4 regions of the Rahnella sp. 2050 genome follow, and region 4 is predicted to be linked to each of the others. Evidence: predicted binding sites of a transcription regulator. Region 4 holds the regulator's gene; each other region holds the start of a gene.
What was found. Region 4 encodes PhoB, which activates phosphate uptake and scavenging genes when phosphate is short. Its sites were predicted from a motif close to CTGTCATAAAACTGNCNNAT; they were not measured.

Region 1: glpT (glycerol-3-phosphate transporter) is a predicted target of PhoB. The motif match lies at 1,432-1,451, and genes of this name have one in related genera.
Region 2: serA (phosphoglycerate dehydrogenase) is a predicted target of PhoB. The motif match lies at 2,617-2,636, and genes of this name have one in related genera.
Region 3: ABIC79_RS04725 (heavy metal response regulator transcription factor) is a predicted target of PhoB. The motif match lies at 2,787-2,806, and genes of this name have one in related genera.

The regions. Positions count from the first base shown of each region.
Region 1 is NZ_JBEPKE010000009.1:63,062-67,673, forward strand. It holds gene ABIC79_RS22760 (7-cyano-7-deazaguanine/7-aminomethyl-7-deazaguanine transporter) at 1-651, shown strand, start outside; gene ABIC79_RS22765 (DcrB family lipoprotein) at 777-1,343, shown strand; gene glpT (glycerol-3-phosphate transporter) at 1,582-2,934, shown strand; gene ABIC79_RS22775 (ABC transporter ATP-binding protein) at 2,984-4,060, opposite strand; gene ABIC79_RS22780 (phosphohexomutase domain-containing protein) at 4,093-4,612, opposite strand, start outside.
Region 2 is NZ_JBEPKE010000002.1:702,801-707,412, reverse strand. It holds gene ABIC79_RS10450 (5-formyltetrahydrofolate cyclo-ligase) at 1-142, shown strand, start outside; gene asr (acid resistance repetitive basic protein Asr) at 414-824, shown strand; gene ydgU (small membrane protein YdgU) at 941-1,024, shown strand; gene serA (phosphoglycerate dehydrogenase) at 1,136-2,374, opposite strand; gene rpiA (ribose-5-phosphate isomerase RpiA) at 2,725-3,387, opposite strand; gene ABIC79_RS10430 (LysR family transcriptional regulator ArgP) at 3,615-4,517, shown strand; gene ABIC79_RS10425 (LysR family transcriptional regulator) at 4,546-4,612, opposite strand, start outside.
Region 3 is NZ_JBEPKE010000001.1:1,067,301-1,071,912, reverse strand. It holds gene ompX (outer membrane protein OmpX) at 18-551, shown strand; gene ABIC79_RS04740 (molybdopterin-dependent oxidoreductase) at 633-1,397, opposite strand; gene ABIC79_RS04735 (cytochrome b/b6 domain-containing protein) at 1,390-2,031, opposite strand; gene ABIC79_RS04730 (hypothetical protein) at 2,058-2,681, opposite strand; gene ABIC79_RS04725 (heavy metal response regulator transcription factor) at 2,895-3,569, shown strand; gene ABIC79_RS04720 (heavy metal sensor histidine kinase) at 3,562-4,612, shown strand, end outside.
Region 4 is NZ_JBEPKE010000002.1:851,723-856,334, forward strand. It holds gene sbcC (exonuclease subunit SbcC) at 1-1,214, opposite strand, end outside; gene sbcD (exonuclease subunit SbcD) at 1,211-2,449, opposite strand; gene phoB (phosphate response regulator transcription factor PhoB) at 2,677-3,366, shown strand; gene phoR (phosphate regulon sensor histidine kinase PhoR) at 3,389-4,612, shown strand, end outside.

The sequences.
Region 1 (4,612 bases), on a different contig from region 4:
CAGCGGTTTTCCGCGCTGATATGGCTTTCGCTATTCCACATCGCCATCATCACCTCCAGTAACTATCTGGTTCAGTTACCCGTTTCCATTTTTGGTTTCCATACCACCTGGGGCGCGTTCACTTTCCCGTTTATTTTTCTGGCTACCGATCTGACCGTCCGTATATTTGGCGCGCCGCTGGCACGACGGATTATACTTTCCGTGATGGTGCCTGCACTGGCCATTTCCTATGTCATCTCGGCGTTATTCTTTGAAGCGCAATGGCAAGGCGTGGAAGCGCTCAGCAGCCTGAATATCATGGTCGCGCGTATCGCCACCGCCAGTTTTATGGCGTATGTGCTGGGGCAAATTCTTGACGTTCATGTGTTTAACCGCCTGCGCCAGAACCGCCGCTGGTGGATAGCACCGGTCGCCTCGATGTTCCTCGGCAATATCAGCGATACCCTGTCCTTCTTCTTTATCGCTTTCTACAAAAGCAGCGATGCCTTTATGGCACAGCACTGGGTAGAAATCGCGATGGTGGATTACACCTTCAAGGTGCTGATCTGCCTGGTGTTCTTCCTGCCGATGTACGGCATGCTGCTGAATATGCTGCTTAAGCGTTTATCAGCACAAGGAAACAACCCGCATTCCGCTATCAGTGCGCACTAAACCGGGTCGCCGGGAAGACACAAATCGCGCCATAATCTGACTTGCATTTGTGGCCTGAATAGGTTGCCATAAAGGCTGTTAAGTCAACATGTAAGCCTGGTGAACAGGCCACTTAAGGAAGCCCGATGCGTAATATCGCGAAAATGATGGGAATGGCAGTACTGATCGCCGGTCTGGCTGCGTGTGACGGTAAGTCGACCGATGCACCTGCCGCAGATAAAGGCGCACCAGCGGCCGCAGCCACGGCAGCCACCACGCCGGTCAGCCTGCTGGACGGCAAAGTCACCTTCTCCCTGCCGCAGGGAATGAGCGACCAGAGCGGTAAACTGGGCACACAGGCAAATAATATGCACGTGTATGCAGACAGCACCGGGCAGAAAGCGGTGATTGTCATTTTGGGTGATAACACCCCGGAATCACTGGACGTTCTGGCGGGTCGTTTACAGGATCAGCAAAAAGCGCGCGATACCAATCTGCAAGTCGTCACCAATAAATCTATTCAGGTCAACGGCCAGACATTGCAGCAGTACGACAGCGTGATCACTTCTGCTGGTCAGAAAGCCTATTCGTCTATCGTTTTGGGCAAGGTCGACAGCCATCTGCTGACCCTGCAAATTACTCTGCCTGCTGATAATCAGCAGCAGGCGCAGACCGATGCGGAAGCCATTATCAGCACACTGAAAATTCAATAATTTCAGACCGTGTGAAAATATCAGGCGGAGCTTAGTCTCCGCTTTTTTTGTTTCTTATTGTCACCCTCGCTCACAAAATCGCCTCCCTCTGTAATAAAAATGTAACATTTCCGTCATAAATCACAGTTCGTTTGTGCGCGAATGGCTAAAATGATGTTCGTTTTGGAACACATTGGCTCCGCCATTTCGTCCGTGGCTCATGATGAGTCCGCCCTGATTTATGCCATCGGAGGCATTTATGCTCAGTATCTTTAAACCCGCGCCCCACAAAGCTCCTGTTGATGAGGCTCACGTCGATCCGCTGTACCGCCGTCTCCGCTGGCAAATCTTCATGGGGATTTTCTTCGGTTATGCGGCCTACTATCTGGTGCGCAAAAACTTTGCGCTGGCCATGCCTTATCTGATTGATCAGGGCTTCTCCCGTGGAGACTTAGGGTTCGCACTGTCCGGGATTTCCATTGCTTATGGCATCTCAAAATTCATCATGGGTTCGGTGTCTGACCGTTCGAATCCGCGCGTATTTCTGCCCGCTGGTTTGATTCTGGCGGCGGCCGTGATGTTGTTTATGGGCTTCGTGCCGTGGGCAACCTCAAGCATTGCCATCATGTTTGTGTTGCTGTTCCTGTGCGGCTGGTTCCAGGGCATGGGCTGGCCGCCGTGCGGACGTACGATGGTGCACTGGTGGTCGCAGAAAGAACGCGGCGGCGTGGTGTCGGTGTGGAACTGTGCGCATAACGTCGGCGGCGGTATTCCTCCGCTGCTGTTCCTGCTCGGTATGGCGTGGTTTAACGACTGGCATGCAGCGCTGTATATGCCTGCCTTCGGCGCAATTCTGCTGGCGGTGTTTGCCTTCATGACCATGCGCGATACACCGCAATCCTGTGGTCTGCCGCCCATTGAAGAATACAAAAACGATTATCCGCCGGACTATGTGAAAGAGTCCGCCGAGCAGGAACTGACGGCGAAACAGATTTTCATGCAGTACATTTTGCCGAACAAATTGCTGTGGTATATCGCACTGGCTAACGTCTTTGTCTATCTGCTGCGTTACGGCATTCTCGACTGGTCACCAACGTATCTGAAAGAAGTGAAGCATTTCGCGCTGGATAAATCCTCGTGGGCGTATTTCCTTTATGAATACGCTGGCATTCCCGGCACGCTGCTGTGTGGCTGGATGTCGGACAAAGTTTTCAAAGGCAATCGTGGTGCCACCGGCGTGTTCTTCATGGTGCTGGTGACTATCGCTACCGTCGTTTACTGGCTGAATCCGGTCGGCAATCCGGGTATTGATATGGCCTGTATGATCACCATCGGTTTCCTGATTTACGGGCCGGTGATGCTGATTGGGTTACATGCGCTGGAACTGGCACCGAAGAAAGCAGCCGGTACCGCCGCAGGCTTTACCGGACTGTTTGGTTATCTGGGCGGCTCGGTCGCGGCCAGCGCCATTGTCGGTTATACCGTGGATTATTTTGGCTGGGACGGTGGCTTTATCGTGATGATCGCCGGTTGTGTGCTGGCTGTTCTGTTGCTGTTACTGACCATGCTGAGTGAAAACAAACACAAAGCGCAGCTGGCTAAAAACATCTGACTTTGATTTATCTTCGTCGTAAAGGCACTGGAAGGTGCCTTTTTTGTTTTTACGCGGCGTCGGGAAGGATGCGCCTGCCTGCTTCATCAAACAGTAAAACACTGGCAGCATTAAACCCGAACCTGAGCGGTGTGTTTTTAGCAAAGGAGAGCTGTTTCGACGATTTCATTTTCAGGATGTGCTCACCAACGCGCGCATATACCAGCGTGGAATCACCCTGCAATTCAGTGAAATCAACCAAAACTTCAAATGCATGATCCGTCACTTCATTCAGGCGCAACAGCTCAGGGCGGATGGCCAGCGACACCATTTGTCCATCCTGCGCCGCCGGGAATTTATCCTCCAGCGGGTACATCGGCTGGCCGTCAATACTCAGCTGGCGGCCGACGACTTGTGCCGGGATCACATTGATTTTCGGCGTACCGATAAAACCGGCGACGAACAGGCTGGCCGGGCAATTATACAGCTCAACCGGCGTGCCAATTTGCTCAATGTGACCTTTGTTAAGCACCACGATCCGGTCCGCCAGTGTCATGGCCTCGACCTGATCGTGGGTCACGTAAATCATGGTGTTTTTCAGACGGGCATGTAGCTGACTGATTTCCTGACGCATCTGCACACGCAGCGCGGCATCAAGGTTCGACAGCGGTTCATCAAACAAAAAAACTTTCGGCTGCTGAACAATGGAACGCCCGATAGCGACGCGCTGACGCTGTCCGCCGGAAAGATTTTGCGGTAACCGGTCGAGCATGTCGTCCAGCCGCAGGATCAGGGCCGCTTCGCTTATGCGTCGGGCAATTTCTTCCGGCGGCGTGCGGATATTTTTCAGACCAAATGCCAGATTCTGTCTGACGGTCATGTGCGGATAAAGCGCGTAGGACTGAAATACCATCGACAGACCGCGCTTCCCGGCGGGTAAATCCGTCACATCAGTTTCTTCAATGTGAATAGTCCCGTCGCTCAGCGCATCCAGCCCGGCAATCATGCGCAGTAACGTTGATTTCCCGCACCCTGACGGACCGACCAGTACCAAAAACTCACCGGAGTGGATCTCCAGAGACAAATCGGGGATCACGACAGTTTTGTCATAGTATTTTTTGATATTTTTGAGTGTTAAGCCTGACATAACGTTGTCCTTTAAAACAAAAAGATGAGCGGTTACGCCCCGGCAAGGGCGAGCAGTTTTCCGGTGATTTCAGTTAACAGCGCGGTGGATTGTCGGGTTTCGACGTTGAGGCGCAGGAGCGGCTCAGTATTGGAAGCGCGTAAATTAAACCGCCAGTTATCGAATTCCATACTCAGCCCGTCAGTCTGGCGGATACTTAGCGCCTGATGTTGGTAATGGTCGCGGACACGGCTGATGGCCTCAGCGGGCTGACTGACGGAGATATTGATTTCACCGGATACCGGGAAAAGGGCTTTACGGGCAGCAATCAGTCCGGACATTTTCCGGCTGCACTGGCTGAGATGTTGTAGTACCAGCAAGGCCGGGATCATCCCGCTGTCGCAGTAACCAAAATCGCGGAAATAGTGATGGGCGCTCATTTCACCGCCGTAAATAGCGTTTTCACTGCGCATTCTTTCTTTGATGAAGGCATGGCCGGTTTTGGTTTCGATGGCGATACCGTGTCTGTCGCTGACAATGTCGCGGGTATTCCAGACCAGACGCGGATCATGA
Region 2 (4,612 bases), 150 kb from region 4:
CACACTTGAGCGCTGGAAAGAAGGCGGGCCGTATCCGATCGGATTAGCGCACGATTGTCAGCATGTCGATGCTTTACCGGTGGAACACTGGGATGTGCCTTTACCTGAGGTCATCACGCCTGGAAAAGTGTGGAGATGGTGATGCCAGACGATATAAATCCACGGTAAGCAGAGTGCCAGCCAGAAATAGAAAGCACACCTCATAAGTATGTTGTAACTAAGCTTGAAATCCGCACGTCTCCCTCGCTTTTTAAAAACCCAACCAATTGAAATTAATAATACTTTCTCTTTATACATACCGTTACATGCCGAAACCAATCACTCACGGACAGCAAGGTTTGTCACGCCTATTATTCTCACATCGGCCCCGCAGTGGGGTAGACACACAAACCAAGATCCCTGAGGAATTAAAGATGAAAAAAGTATTAGCTCTGGTTGTAGCCGCTGCAATGGGCCTGTCTTCTGTCGCTTTCGCTGCTGAAACTACCGCAACGCCGGCACCTGCTGCTACCACAACCACCGCAGCTCCGGCTCATGCCACTAAGCATAAAGCACACAAGAAACCTGTTCAGAAAGCGCAAGCTGCCAAGAAACACAAAAAAGCCGCTAAAAAAGCGCCAGTCGCTCAGAAGGCGCAGGCGGCTAAGAAACACGTGAAACACGCTAAAAAAGCGGCTCCTGTTGCTCAGAAAGCGCAGGCGGCTAAGAAGCACGTGAAACACGCTAAGAAAGCTGCTCCTGTTGCTCAGAAGGCGCAGGCGGCTAAAAAGCACGTGAAACATGCTAAGAAAGCTGCTCCGGCTAAAGCAACTCCGGCAGCATAAGAAGTCACTAAGAAGTCTTTGTGAACGAATCTGTTCACTCTTATCAAGACTGAAAAATTTAACACCCGGTTCGCCGGGTGTTTTTTTCTCCGTTTTCTGCCCTGAGGTACTGACAGATGATGCTGCGCCGCTACCTGTTCGAAATCACTTTTTCATCAATGATCCTCTGCGGTCTGATTACCCTGTCCTTTTACTTCTGACGTTTTGATCCCCCCTTTATTCCCTCTGCAGACATTTTTTAACGCCCTGATGCCATAAAACAAAAAACCGCCTTTCGGCGGTTGGTATTTTGTCTGTTTCAGAAAGGCTTATCAGTAAAGCAAACGGGCACGAATGGTTCCCGGAATCGCCTTCATCAGTTGCAGCGCGGTAGTCAGCGTATTGATATCCGTTTCCGCATCAATCACCACATAACCGATTTCTGGGCTGGTTTGCAGGTACTGCGCAGCAATGTTGATACCCTGTTCCGCAAAAATCTGGTTGATGCTGGTCAGCACACCCGGACGATTTTCGTGGATATGCAGCAGACGGCTGGCTTTCTCGGTGTGCGCTGGCAGAGACGCTTCCGGGAAGTTGACCGCTGACAGTGTAGAACCGTTGTCAGAGTATTTCGCCAGTTTGCCTGCCACTTCGAGGCCGATACCTTCCTGCGCTTCCATCGTTGAACCGCCGATATGCGGCGTCAGCAGCACGTTGTCAAATTCACACAGCGGAGAATTGAACGGGTCACTGTTAGTCGCCGGTTCTTCCGGGAAAACGTCGATAGCCGCACCGGAAAGATGTTTGTTACGCAGCGCATTGCACAGAGCAGGAATGTCGATGACCGTACCGCGTGAGGCGTTGATTAACAACGCGCCCGGCTTCATCTGCGCCAGTTGCAACTCGGAGATCATGTCTTTGGTTCCGGCTGTTTCCGGCACATGCAGCGTGACCACGTCGCTGGTATTGAGCAATTCTTCCAGTGTGGCAATCGGCTGCGCGTTGCCCAAAGGCAGTTTGCTTTCGATGTCATAATAGAAGACGCGCATCCCCAGGCTTTCCGCCAGGATCCCCAGTTGCGTACCAATGTGGCCGTAACCGATAATGCCCAGACGCTTGCCGCGCGCTTCGAACGAGCCGACGGCTAATTTGTTCCAGACACCACGGTGCGCCTTGGCGTTAGCTTCAGGAATGCCACGCATCATCAGCAGCATTTCGCCCAGCACCATTTCGGCAACCGAACGGGTGTTGGAGAAGGGTGCGTTAAAGACCGGAATACCGCGACGGGTCGCAGCTTTCAGATCTACCTGATTGGTGCCGATACAGAAACACCCAACAGCCACCAGTTTTTCTGCTGCCTGGAACACTTCTTCAGTCAGCTGAGTACGCGATCGGAGTCCAACAAAGTGCGCATCACGGATCGATTCTTTCAGCGATTGCGTGTCTAAAGCACCTTTGTGAAATTCAATATTGGTGTAACCCGCGGCACGGAGTGTATCAACCGCACTTTGGTGGACGCCTTCCACTAACAAAAATTTAATCTTGTCTTTCTCAAGTGATACTTTTGCCATTTCCCGACCCTATATTTTTCTGGCTGAATTCGAACTGCAAGATGACTGCTCACAGTCAACATAACAAAAAATCCGCCATCATCAATACAAACGATTGCCTGCCCCCCAGCAGAAGGCTCAGCACGCCTGCCGGTTTTTAGCATTTCATGCTGGTTCAATTTTACTGTGCCAGACGTTCAGGAGGAGAAATACAGAAATGTGACATAAGTCACCAAATTAAAGCCTTTGAAGAAAAGATGATTCAGTCAGAAAATTATCATCTTCATAACATTGCGTTATGACAGCGCAATGACGAGGCTTAGGCTGGCTGCCTTGCCCTAAAGCAGCCAGATCTTCTGCTTATATTCTGATTACTTCAGTTTGACGGTTTTGACACCTTCAGAAGTCCCGACCAGCGCCACGTCAGCACCCCGGTTGGCGAACAGGCCGACAGTCACAACACCGGCAATACTGTTGATCTTATTTTCCATCGCGACGGCATCAAGAATGTTCAGGTTATGCACATCAAGGATCACATTGCCATTGTCTGTCAGCACATTCTGGCGGTATTCCGGCAGGCCGCCGAGTTTAACCAGTTCACGCGCAACATAAGAGCGCGCCATTGGGATCACTTCCACCGGCAGCGGGAATTTACCCAGCACATCAACCTGCTTGGAAGCATCCACGATACAGATGAATTTTTTGGCAATCGCGGCAATGATTTTTTCGCGGGTCAGCGCAGCGCCCCCCCCTTTGATCATCTGCATCGAGCCGTTGATTTCATCCGCGCCATCGACATACACATCCAGCGAATCCACTTCATTGCTGTCGAAAACATGAATACCCAGACTCTTCAGTTTTGCGGTAGAGGCATCGGAGCTTGAAACCGCACCTTCAATCTGGCCTTTGATGGAACCCAGTGCATCAATGAAATGTGCGGCGGTGGATCCGGTACCGACACCGACAATGGTGCCCGGCGTGACGTAATCCAGTGCGGCCCAGCCGACTGCTTTTTTCAATTCTTCCTGCGTCATAATGGCTTCTCTGTCTGATAACACGTAAGTGGCGTGAATAGTTCGGTGGAACGAAGAGTGCCGGTGATTATAAAGCATGTCCCGGCAATTTGGATAAACAACACCGCAGCCAGATCACACTTATTAAGTGCAATTGTGCTGCAAACACAAAGATTTTCCTCACCACAAATCCTGACAATCTGTGGCATAGTGTTCGGATAAAATTAAATCTAAGGGACAGAACTCCGATGAAACGCCCGGACTATAGAACGCTGCAGGCACTGGACGCGGTGATCCGTGAGCGCGGTTTTGAGCGCGCAGCGCAGAAGCTTTGCATCACACAATCGGCCGTCTCTCAGCGCATTAAGCAACTGGAAAATTTGTTCGGCCAGCCGCTGCTGGTTCGTACCGTTCCACCCCGGCCGACTGAACAGGGACAGAAATTACTGGCCTTGTTACATCAGGTGGAATTACTGGAAGAAGAGTGGCTTGGCAGTGACAGCAACAATGAAAGCAATGATACACCTCTGCTGCTTTCACTGGCGGTCAACGCCGACAGTCTGGCAACCTGGCTGTTACCGGCGCTGAAATCAGTGCTGGTTGATTCCCCTATCCGCCTGAATTTACAGGTGGAAGACGAAACGCGCACGCAGGAACGTCTGCGTCGTGGTGAAGTGGTGGGCGCGGTAAGTATTCAACCCCAGCCACTGCCGAGCTGTCTGGTGGATCAGCTTGGTGCGCTGGACTATTTGTTTGTGGGTTCGAAACCTTTTGCTGATCGCTATTTCCCGAACGGCGTTACCCGCTCCGCCTTGCTGAAAGCGCCTGCGGTAGCGTTTGACCATCTGGACGATATGCATCAGGCCTTCCTGCAACAGAACTTCGATTTATCGCCGGGCAGCGTGCCGTGCCACATCGTTAACTCGTCGGAAGCCTTTGTGCAACTGGCCCGTCAGGGCACCACCTGCTGCATGATCCCGCATCTGCAAATCGAGAAAGAGTTGGAAAGCGGCGAGCTGATCGACCTGACGCCCGGCCTGTTCCAGCGCCGTATGCTTTACTGGCACCGTTTTGCGCCCGAAAGCCGCATGATGCGTAAAGTCACCGATGCACTGATCGCCCACGGACATCAGGTGTTGCGTCAGGACTGACAGAATTATCCGGCGTGAAAAGCGGCGTTTAACCGCTTTTCTCCCGGACCATCTCGATCAATGCCCGCAGGCTCGCGGGCACATGCCGGTTGCCC
Region 3 (4,612 bases), on a different contig from region 4:
TCTTTTTGAGGTGGTTTATGAAAAAAATTGCATGTCTTTCCGCATTAGCTTGCGTAGTTGCACTGGGCGTTTCTTCAAGCGCTTTCGCTGACACCAGCACCGTAACTGCTGGCTACGCTCAGGGTGACGCACAAGGCGTTGCTAACAAAGCAAACGGCTTCAACTTAAAATACCGCTGGGAACAAGATAGCAACCCACTGGGCGCTATCGGTTCTTTCACTTACATCGAAGATGACAGCTCTCCTGCATCTGGCGACTACCGTAAAGCACAATACTACGGTCTGACTGCGGGTCCTGCTTACCGTCTGGCTGACTGGGTTTCCATCTACGGTGTTGTGGGTGTTGGCTACGGCAAATTCCAGTACAACGAAGCGGCAGCATCTACTGCTAACCGTGAAAAAAATGACACCAGCGATTACGGTTTCTCTTACGGTGCTGGTCTGCAGTTCAACCCAATCCAGAACGTTGCTCTGGACGTGTCTTACGAACAGTCCCGCATCCGCAGTGTTGATGTTGGTACCTGGATCGCAGGCGTGGGTTACAGCTTCTAATTCTTCGCCGCAGCGTAACGCTTTGCCGTTACCCTCCCGCGAAAACAAAAACCGCTCAGCTGAGCGGTTTTTTTATGCCTGTCAGATCCCGCTGAACCAGTTATAACCCTGATCTTCCCAGTAGCCGCCGGGATATTCATTGGTGACGAAAATCGCGCCAATATGTTTGGCGTTTTTAAAGCCGAGTTTGGTTGGCATCCGCAGGCGTAACGGGTAACCAAAATCGGGGGGTAAGGGTTTGCCGCCAAAATCCAGAGCCAGAATGGTTTGCGGATGCAGTGCCGTCGCCATATCAATACTGGAATAATAGCGGTCGTCACATTTGAATCCGACATATTTGGCTGTCAGATCCGCGCCGACGTGTTGCAGAAACGTTTTCAGCGGTACGCCTTTCCACTGGCCGATGGCGCTCCAGCCCTCAATGCATATCAGCCGGGTGATCTGGCTTTCCTGCGGCAGGCGCTGCAATTGTTCCAGTGTCCACGGCGCTTTCTTTTGCACCAAACCGGAGACTTCCAGCCGGTAATTGGGGATGTCGATTTCCGGCACGTTGTATTCGGGGTAATACGCGTTGAAACGAAACGGTGTGGTGATTTGATCGGCGCGATAGGTTTGCGCCAGTTTCTGGCCGCTGAACAGCCAGCTTTGTACCCGGTCGTTCCAGCGGGACATCGCCCACAGCACTTTATCGACCTGATCGCCGTCCTGCAGATTACAGCCGGTAAGCATCGAAACCGCGCCCAGCGTAAGGCCGGAGCGCAATAACATACGGCGTTGAATATTAACCAGTTGCTTGCGCTGATCGGGTTCAAGAATAATTTTTGGCCGCTGTGTTTTATCACTCATCGGCTCGGTCCTCCGTGCTAATTTTTTTGCCGCCGGTCAGCATCGCCACGAAGGTTTTCGGCACCAGCAGAACCATCAGTACGTGAATAATGACGAACAGCAGTACGCCGCTCATCGCAAAGAAATGCACATAACGGGCGATATCAAAACCGCCAAACAACCAGACCAGACCGCTGAACTGCGCGGGTTTCCAGATCGACAAACCCGACAGCACCAGCAGCGCGCCCAGCAACAGAACACCGCTGTACATCAGTTTTTGCACCGCGTTGTACTGACCCAGCTTGTGCGGGAGTTTGAATGTCAGTGCGCGAACGGTATCGCGCCAGACCGTACGGGGCGAAAAGGGGAAAAAGTCGCGTCTGAAATGACCGCTGAAAATGCCCCACAGCAGATAGAACAGGGCATTGGCCGCCAGCAGCCACATTACCGCCAGATGCCAGGCAATATTGCCACCCAGCCAGCCGCCGAGGGTGGTGTTCTGCGGGAAAGTGAAAGCGAAAAGCGGGTCGGCGTTATAAATCCCCCAGCCGCTCATCACCATGCCGATCATTGCCAGCAGATTGATCCAATGACAAATGCGAACCGGCCAGGAATGAATCCGGCGCTTCCGGGGCGATGAGAGCTGAGGTTTCACGCTTAATCTCCTGTTGTTCGGCCGGATTACATCGGCGGCGCGATGCCGTCTTTACCGGCAGCAATACCACGGGCAACCAGTGCACCTTTGTCATCTTTTATGGCAAACAATACGATTTTAGTGCCCGGTTTCAGCAGGCTGCGGTCGCCCGGCGCCAGCAGTACAACCGGTACGTCGTCAGGCACAATGACCGTTTTCTCGGCATCGTGATATTTCACGGTCAGGGTGCGGCCATTGCTGTTCACCAGCTTGCCGACGGTGCCGTTGGTCATGGTATTGATTTTGCCATCGGCGGATTCAAACGGATTGAAGCCTTCACCGCTGCCGCGCAGGCTGGGGGCGAATACGTGCACTTCCAGTGCTTTCAGCGTGCCATTAGCCTGCGGAACGGCGGCCGTCCCGATGAAGCTGTCCGCTTTGATATCGCTGATCTGCCCTTTGGTGACGGCATTGATCTTGGTCTGGTCGGTCAGCTTAACGTCGAGTTTTTCGCCCTGACGTGTGGTGATTTGTACCGATGAGTCATTAACTGAGTCAATGGTTCCGCGTGTAGGTTTAATCACATTATCGGCGGCAAATGCCGATGTCATCCCGCTGCACATCAGCAGGGAACCCAGTAACAGACCAGCGAGACGTGTTGGTGCATTCATGATTAATTCTCCATTTTCCAGCGTTTTTTCATTCTGTTAGATGAATCACTGAACCTGCCAGTGATGAATAACTTTCTTAAGAGTGGACGATAAACCGGTATTGGCTGATGACAAATTGATGACAAAATTGTCATCAAAGGTGTCTGACGAAACTGATAAACTTTCGGGTGAATCATTCTCTAGGTGAATGGTCATGCGGCGCTGAGGGCCTGAATGCGAATACTGGTGATTGAAGACGATGTCAGTACAGGCGATTACCTGAAAAAAGGGCTGACAGAAGCAGGTTACAGCGTAGATCTGGCGCGCAACGGTGCCGACGGCCTGTTTCTGGCGCTGGAAGAGGGGTACGACGCGGTGATCCTCGACGTCATGCTGCCGGGGCTGAACGGCTGGCAGGTGATGGAAGTCCTGCGCAAAAAGAGCGACGTGCCGGTGCTGTTTCTCACCGCCCGCGATGAAGTACAGGATCGCATTCACGGGCTGGAGCTGGGGGCTGACGACTATCTCATCAAACCGTTCTCCTTCACCGAACTGGTGTTGCGTATCCGCACCTTGCTGCGCCGCCCGGCCGCCCGTGAGCCGGATGCGTATTCGGTGGCGGATCTGAATCTTGATGTGCTGCGCCGCCGCGTGACCCGTCAGGATCAGACCATCGCACTGACCAATAAGGAATTCATGTTGCTGCAGTTGCTGATGCGCCGTGAGGGTGAGGTTCTGTCGCGAACCATGATCGCCTCGCAGGTCTGGGATATGAATTTCGACAGCGATACCAATGTAGTGGATGTCGCCATTAAGCGTCTGCGTGCCAAGGTTGACCGCAGCTTTGAGGTGAAACTGATCCATACCGTGCGTGGCATTGGTTACGTGTGCGAAGTGCGACATGAGTGATCGTCAATTGACTCACCTCCCGACACGCGCCATGTCGCTGACGCTTCGCGCCACCTTACTTTTCGCGCTGATCGCCTCGATGGTGGTCAGTGCCGTCGGTTTCTATCTCTATTACTCGATGGATAAAGAACTGGTACGCCGCGCGGATTACCAGGTCAGCGGGCGTGTGCAGTATTTCCGTCATCTGCTTGCCAACGAATTCCCGCTGTCGCAACTCAGCCGTAATCCCGGCCTGTTTGAAAATATGCTTGGCAATGAGCGCGATATCCTGACGTTTCGTCTGTCCGGTGAGAAGCTATTGATCAACGTCAATCCGTCGCGGCTGGCATTGCCGCCGGTAGCGGCGGTGCCTGATGGCCAGCCGCTGACGCTGAATACGGTGCATCATCTCACCGCACCCGATGGTACGCCGGTACGCTTTGCCCGTGCGGCGGTACAGATTCAGGACGGGCGGACAGTTGAAATCACCGGCGCGCATTTCATGACCGAGGAGTCGCGTCTGTTGCAGACTTTCCGCTGGGAAATTATTGGCGCGGTGTTATTCGCTTATTTGCTGATTGCCGCACTGGGTTATCTGGTGATCCGCCGCGGATTGCGGCCGCTGCGCAATATGGCGCATGAAGCGGCGCAGATCCATCCGGCCAGTCTGTCTACGCGCCTGTCTTCGGAAAATGCGCCGCAGGAATTGCAGCAATTAATTTATTCTTTCAATGACATGCTGGACCGGCTCGCCGAGGGGTATCAGCGGCTGACGCAATTTTCCGCCGATCTGGCGCATGAAATCCGCACCCCGGTGGGGGCACTGATGGGGCATTGTCAGGTGGCGTTATATCAGCCCCGGACGGTGGAAGAATACGAAACGCTGCTGGCGAACAATATAGAAGAGCTGGAACGCATTTCACGTATGGTGGAAAACATTCTGTTCCTGGCGCGCGCTTCCGATGCGCGCTCGGTTCTGACCATCACCAGTATTGATGTTTCATCTGAAATTACCCGTATCCAGGAATATTTCGAAGGGCTGGCCGAAGAGCGTGAAATGACGC
Region 4 (4,612 bases):
TCATCCAGTTTCTGACGTTCCGCCGTGATTTGCTGCAGCGTCGCGCTATGTTCACCAGCCTGTTTCTGCGACTCGCTGACCGCCTGTTGTGTTTCCACCAGCGATTTGCGCCATTGCGCGATTTCGCTATCCAGTGGCAGGATTTTTTCTTCGATCAGCGTCTGCATCTGACGCTGTTCTTCCGCCTGTTTCTGCCGTGCAGTGTGCGCCTGTTCCACCGCCAGACTCAGCGGCGTCATCTGTGCAATCTGCTGCTCCTGCTGCTGCGTCAGTTGTATCAGTAATTGCTGAAGGCGCTGCGCGTCATCCTGACAGCGCTGGCGATCATTGAGTAACGGACGCAGTTTTTCTGCCGGTTCGCTGCGCGCCAGTTGCTGTAACTGCGGCGCGGCGGCCAGATTTTCCTGCTCTGCGGCGGTCAGTTGTTGCTGAGACTGCTGCTGTTTTTGCTGCACCTGCTGCCACTGTTGCAGCCAGTTCAGATCCTGCTGGCGCTGCTGCGCCTGCTGACTGAGGCTGATTTCCTGCGTGTTCAGTTCAGCACGTTGTGCTTCCAGCGTCTGGCGCTGTTCTTCGCTGAGCAGTTCGATTCCGGCCATGCGCTGATGCAGACCGTCCAGCGCAATGCGCGCTTCTTTATGTTGCTCAAACACGCGTTGAGAAAGCAGACCGTAAATCTCGGTGCCGGTCAGTTCTTCCAGCAATTCGGCGCGGTCGTTGGCATCGGCATTCAGAAACGCGGCGAACTGCCCCTGTGAAAGCATCATGGATTTGGTGAAACGGCCGAAATCCAGCCCGGTCAGTGTGGCGATGGCATCGAGTTTATCGCGCACTTTATCCGCCAGAATTTTGCCGTCGGCCAGTAACGCCAGCTCGACTTTCGGTGCCTGCAGATTGCCGTCAGGGGAATTTTTGGCGCGGCGCTGGCTCCAGAAAGCGCGGTAACCCACACCTTTGACTTCAAACTCCACTTCGGCCAGCGATTCTGCGGTGTGGCGGGTCATCAGTTCATTCTGGCTTGGTGTAATGTTCAGCCGTGGCGTCTGATGATAAAGCGCCAGACAAATGGCATCGAGCAGGGTGGTTTTCCCCGCACCGGTCGGGCCGGTGATGGCGAATAATCCGTTGCTGGCAAACGGCTCGGCGGTGAAATCAATTTTCCATTCGCCTTCCAGCGAGTTCAGGTTTTTTAAACGCAGGCTGAGAATTTTCATTGTGCGCTGTCCTCCGCGTTCTGACCGTTGGTAACCTGTTCAACCACCTGCGCAAACAACGTGCGCATCCGTGCCTGACGCGGCTCGTCAGGGTCCGGTTCCAGCGCCAGCCGTCGTTCAAACACGTCGCTGACGCTCAGTTCGCTGAGGGTTTCTTTTTCCTGCTGCTCAATACTGTTGATTCGCTGTTCTTTGCTGCGGCGTAACAGCACGACTTCTACCGGGAGATCTTCCGTCAGCGCCTGAATGCGTCGCTGGATGTCGCTGAGATAATCCTGGGTGGAGACTTCAATATCGAGCCACACCGGTTTGGCCGGATCACCGCCTTCGAACTGTGCCAGTTGGTGTTCAATCTCCACCAGCGAGCCTTTGATTACCTGCATCGGCTGGAAAACCGGGATTTCCAGTGTGTCGATGGCGTTGAGCGTCGCACCATCAAAATCAAGTAAGTACACACTTTTAGCTTTGCTCAGTTCGTCAAAACTCAGGGCAATCGGCGAACCGCTGTAACGGATATGTTCGGTTTTGGCGACGCATTGTGCACGGTGAATATGACCCAGTGCCACATAATCGACCGGCGGAAAGGCCTGCGCCGGAAACGCATCGAGCGTACCTATATAGATGTCGCGCACGGAATCAGAGGTACTGACGCCGACAGTCGTCAGATGGCCGGTCGCAATAATAGGCAGCGGCATGCCCAGTTCGTCACGTCTGGCCTGCGCAGCCTGCCAGAGCGCGTCATAATGCGCGGCGATGGCTTCCTGCAATGCCAGTTGCTTGTCGCTGCCGGACTGTCCCGCCTGGCTGGCGAGCAGATCACGCGGGCGTAAAAACGGGATAGCGCACAGTATCGCGCCGGGTTTCCCGTCACGCTGACTGAGCACTAAAATCTGTTCAGAAAGGTTTTCACCGACGGTGGCAATCACCCGCGTATTCAGGCAGGAAAGGAGCTCGCGCGATTCATTGAGCGTGGCGACAGAATCGTGGTTACCAGCCAGCACCACCAGCTGGCAGCCGGTTTGCTGTAATTCCACCACGAAGCGGTTATACAATTCGCGGGCATAACTGGGTGGGGATCCCGTGTCGAAAATATCGCCCGCGACAATCACGGCGTCGACCTGATGTTGTTGCACCTGACCGGTCAGCCAGCGCAAAAATGCCTGATGTTCGGCTGCACGGCTTTTAGTGAAAAAGTACTGGCCGAGGTGCCAGTCTGAGGTGTGGATCAGGCGCATGAGACTCCCGTATGAACCCTGGATGACGACAATGGGGTAAAGTATAAACGTCGGCAGGGGAAGCTGTCCCCGATAAATCAGACCAATTTCAGCAAGATGGCCGGAAATTATCTGTCATAGTTGACTGTAATGAACCATTCTTTTCATTCATAAATCTGTCACAAAACTGACGCATAATGGCGCCCGCAATCAAATAAAAGATCGCTAACCTATTGGCAGGACCTACGATGGCTAGACGTATATTGGTGGTTGAAGACGAAGCTCCAATCCGTGAAATGGTGTGTTTTGTACTGGAACAAAATGGCTATCAGGCCGTAGAAGCTGAGGATTTTGATTCAGCGATTGGGCAGCTTGTTGAACCTTACCCTGAACTGATCCTGCTTGACTGGATGTTACCTGGCGGTTCCGGTATTCAGTTTATTAAGCATCTTAAACGTGAGGCACTGACCCGCGAAATTCCGGTGATGATGCTGACCGCACGCGGTGAAGAAGAAGATCGGGTGCGCGGCCTTGAAGTGGGTGCCGATGATTACATCACTAAACCGTTTTCTCCGAAAGAACTGGTTGCCCGCATTAAAGCCGTGATGCGTCGCATCTCGCCAATGGCGGTGGAAGAAGTGATCGACATGCAGGGTTTAAGCCTGGATCCGTCGTCTCACCGGGTAATGGCCAACGAGCAGGCGCTCGATATGGGGCCGACCGAATTTAAGTTATTACACTTCTTTATGACCCATTCCGAACGTGTATACAGCCGCGAACAGTTGCTCAATAACGTCTGGGGCACTAACGTTTATGTGGAAGATCGCACGGTTGACGTGCATATTCGTCGTTTACGTAAGGCGCTGGAAACCAGTGGACATGACAGAATGATCCAGACTGTTCGTGGTACCGGATACCGTTTTTCAACGCGTTATTGAGCCCTCACAGCGGAGAATCTGTGTGCTAGAACGTTTGTCATGGAAACGACTGGCGGGTGAATTGTTTCTCTTTTGCCTGCCAGCGTTAATTCTCGGTATCTTCGTCGGCCATTTCGGCTGGCTCCTCCTGGTGTCGCTGATGGCGGCACTGGGCTGGAATTATTACAACCAGCTTAAACTCTCTCACTGGCTGTGGCTCGACCGCAGCATTACGCCACCGAATGGGCGCTGGAGCTGGGAGCCGCTGTTTTACGGGCTGAACCAGATGCAGATACGCAACCGGCGTCGCCGTCGGGAATTAGGTCAGCTCATCAAACGTTTTCGCAGCGGTGCCGAATCGCTGCCGGATGCCGTGGTGCTGACCACTGAAGATGGCAATATTTTCTGGTGTAACGGACTGGCGCAGGATTTGCTCGGTTTCCGCTGGCCGGAAGATAACGGGCAACATATCTTCAACCTGCTGCGTTATCCGGAATTCCGGCTGTGGATCCAGACCCGCGATTTCAGCCGGGCGCTGAATTTACAACTCAATAATGAGCATTATGTCGAATTTCGCGTCATGCCTTATTCCGAAGGACAACTGCTGATGGTGGCACGCGACGTGACCCAGATGCGTCAGCTTGAAGGCGCACGGCGTAACTTCTTCGCTAACGTCAGTCATGAACTGAGAACCCCATTGACGGTATTGCAGGGGTATCTGGAAATGATGGAAGACGCCAAGCTGGAAGAGCCTTTCCGCACTAAAGCGCTGGATACCATGCAGGAACAGACGCGGCGGATGGACGGGCTGGTGAAACAGCTGCTGACGCTGTCGAAAATCGAAGCCTCAGCGAATATTGATTTGCACGAAAAAGTGGATATTCCGGTGATGCTCGGCATGCTCGAACGTGAAGTGCAAACGTTAAGCAACGGCAGGCATGAAGTGGTGTTTCGCGTAAACGACAAGCTGAAGGTCTTTGGTAATGAAGATCAACTGCGCAGCGCGGTGTCGAACCTGGTGTATAACGCGGTTAACCACACGCCAGCGGGGACACGGATTGAAGTCAGCTGGCAACAAACGCCGCATGGCGCACAGTTCCAGATCAGCGACAACGGACCGGGCATTGCGCCGCAGCACCTGCCGCGCCTGACCGAACGTTTCTACCGCGTCGATAAAGCCCGTTCACGTCAGACCGGCGGCAGCGGACTGGGACTGGCAATCGTCAAACATGCGCTCAGCCATCACCACACGAAACTTGAAGTCATG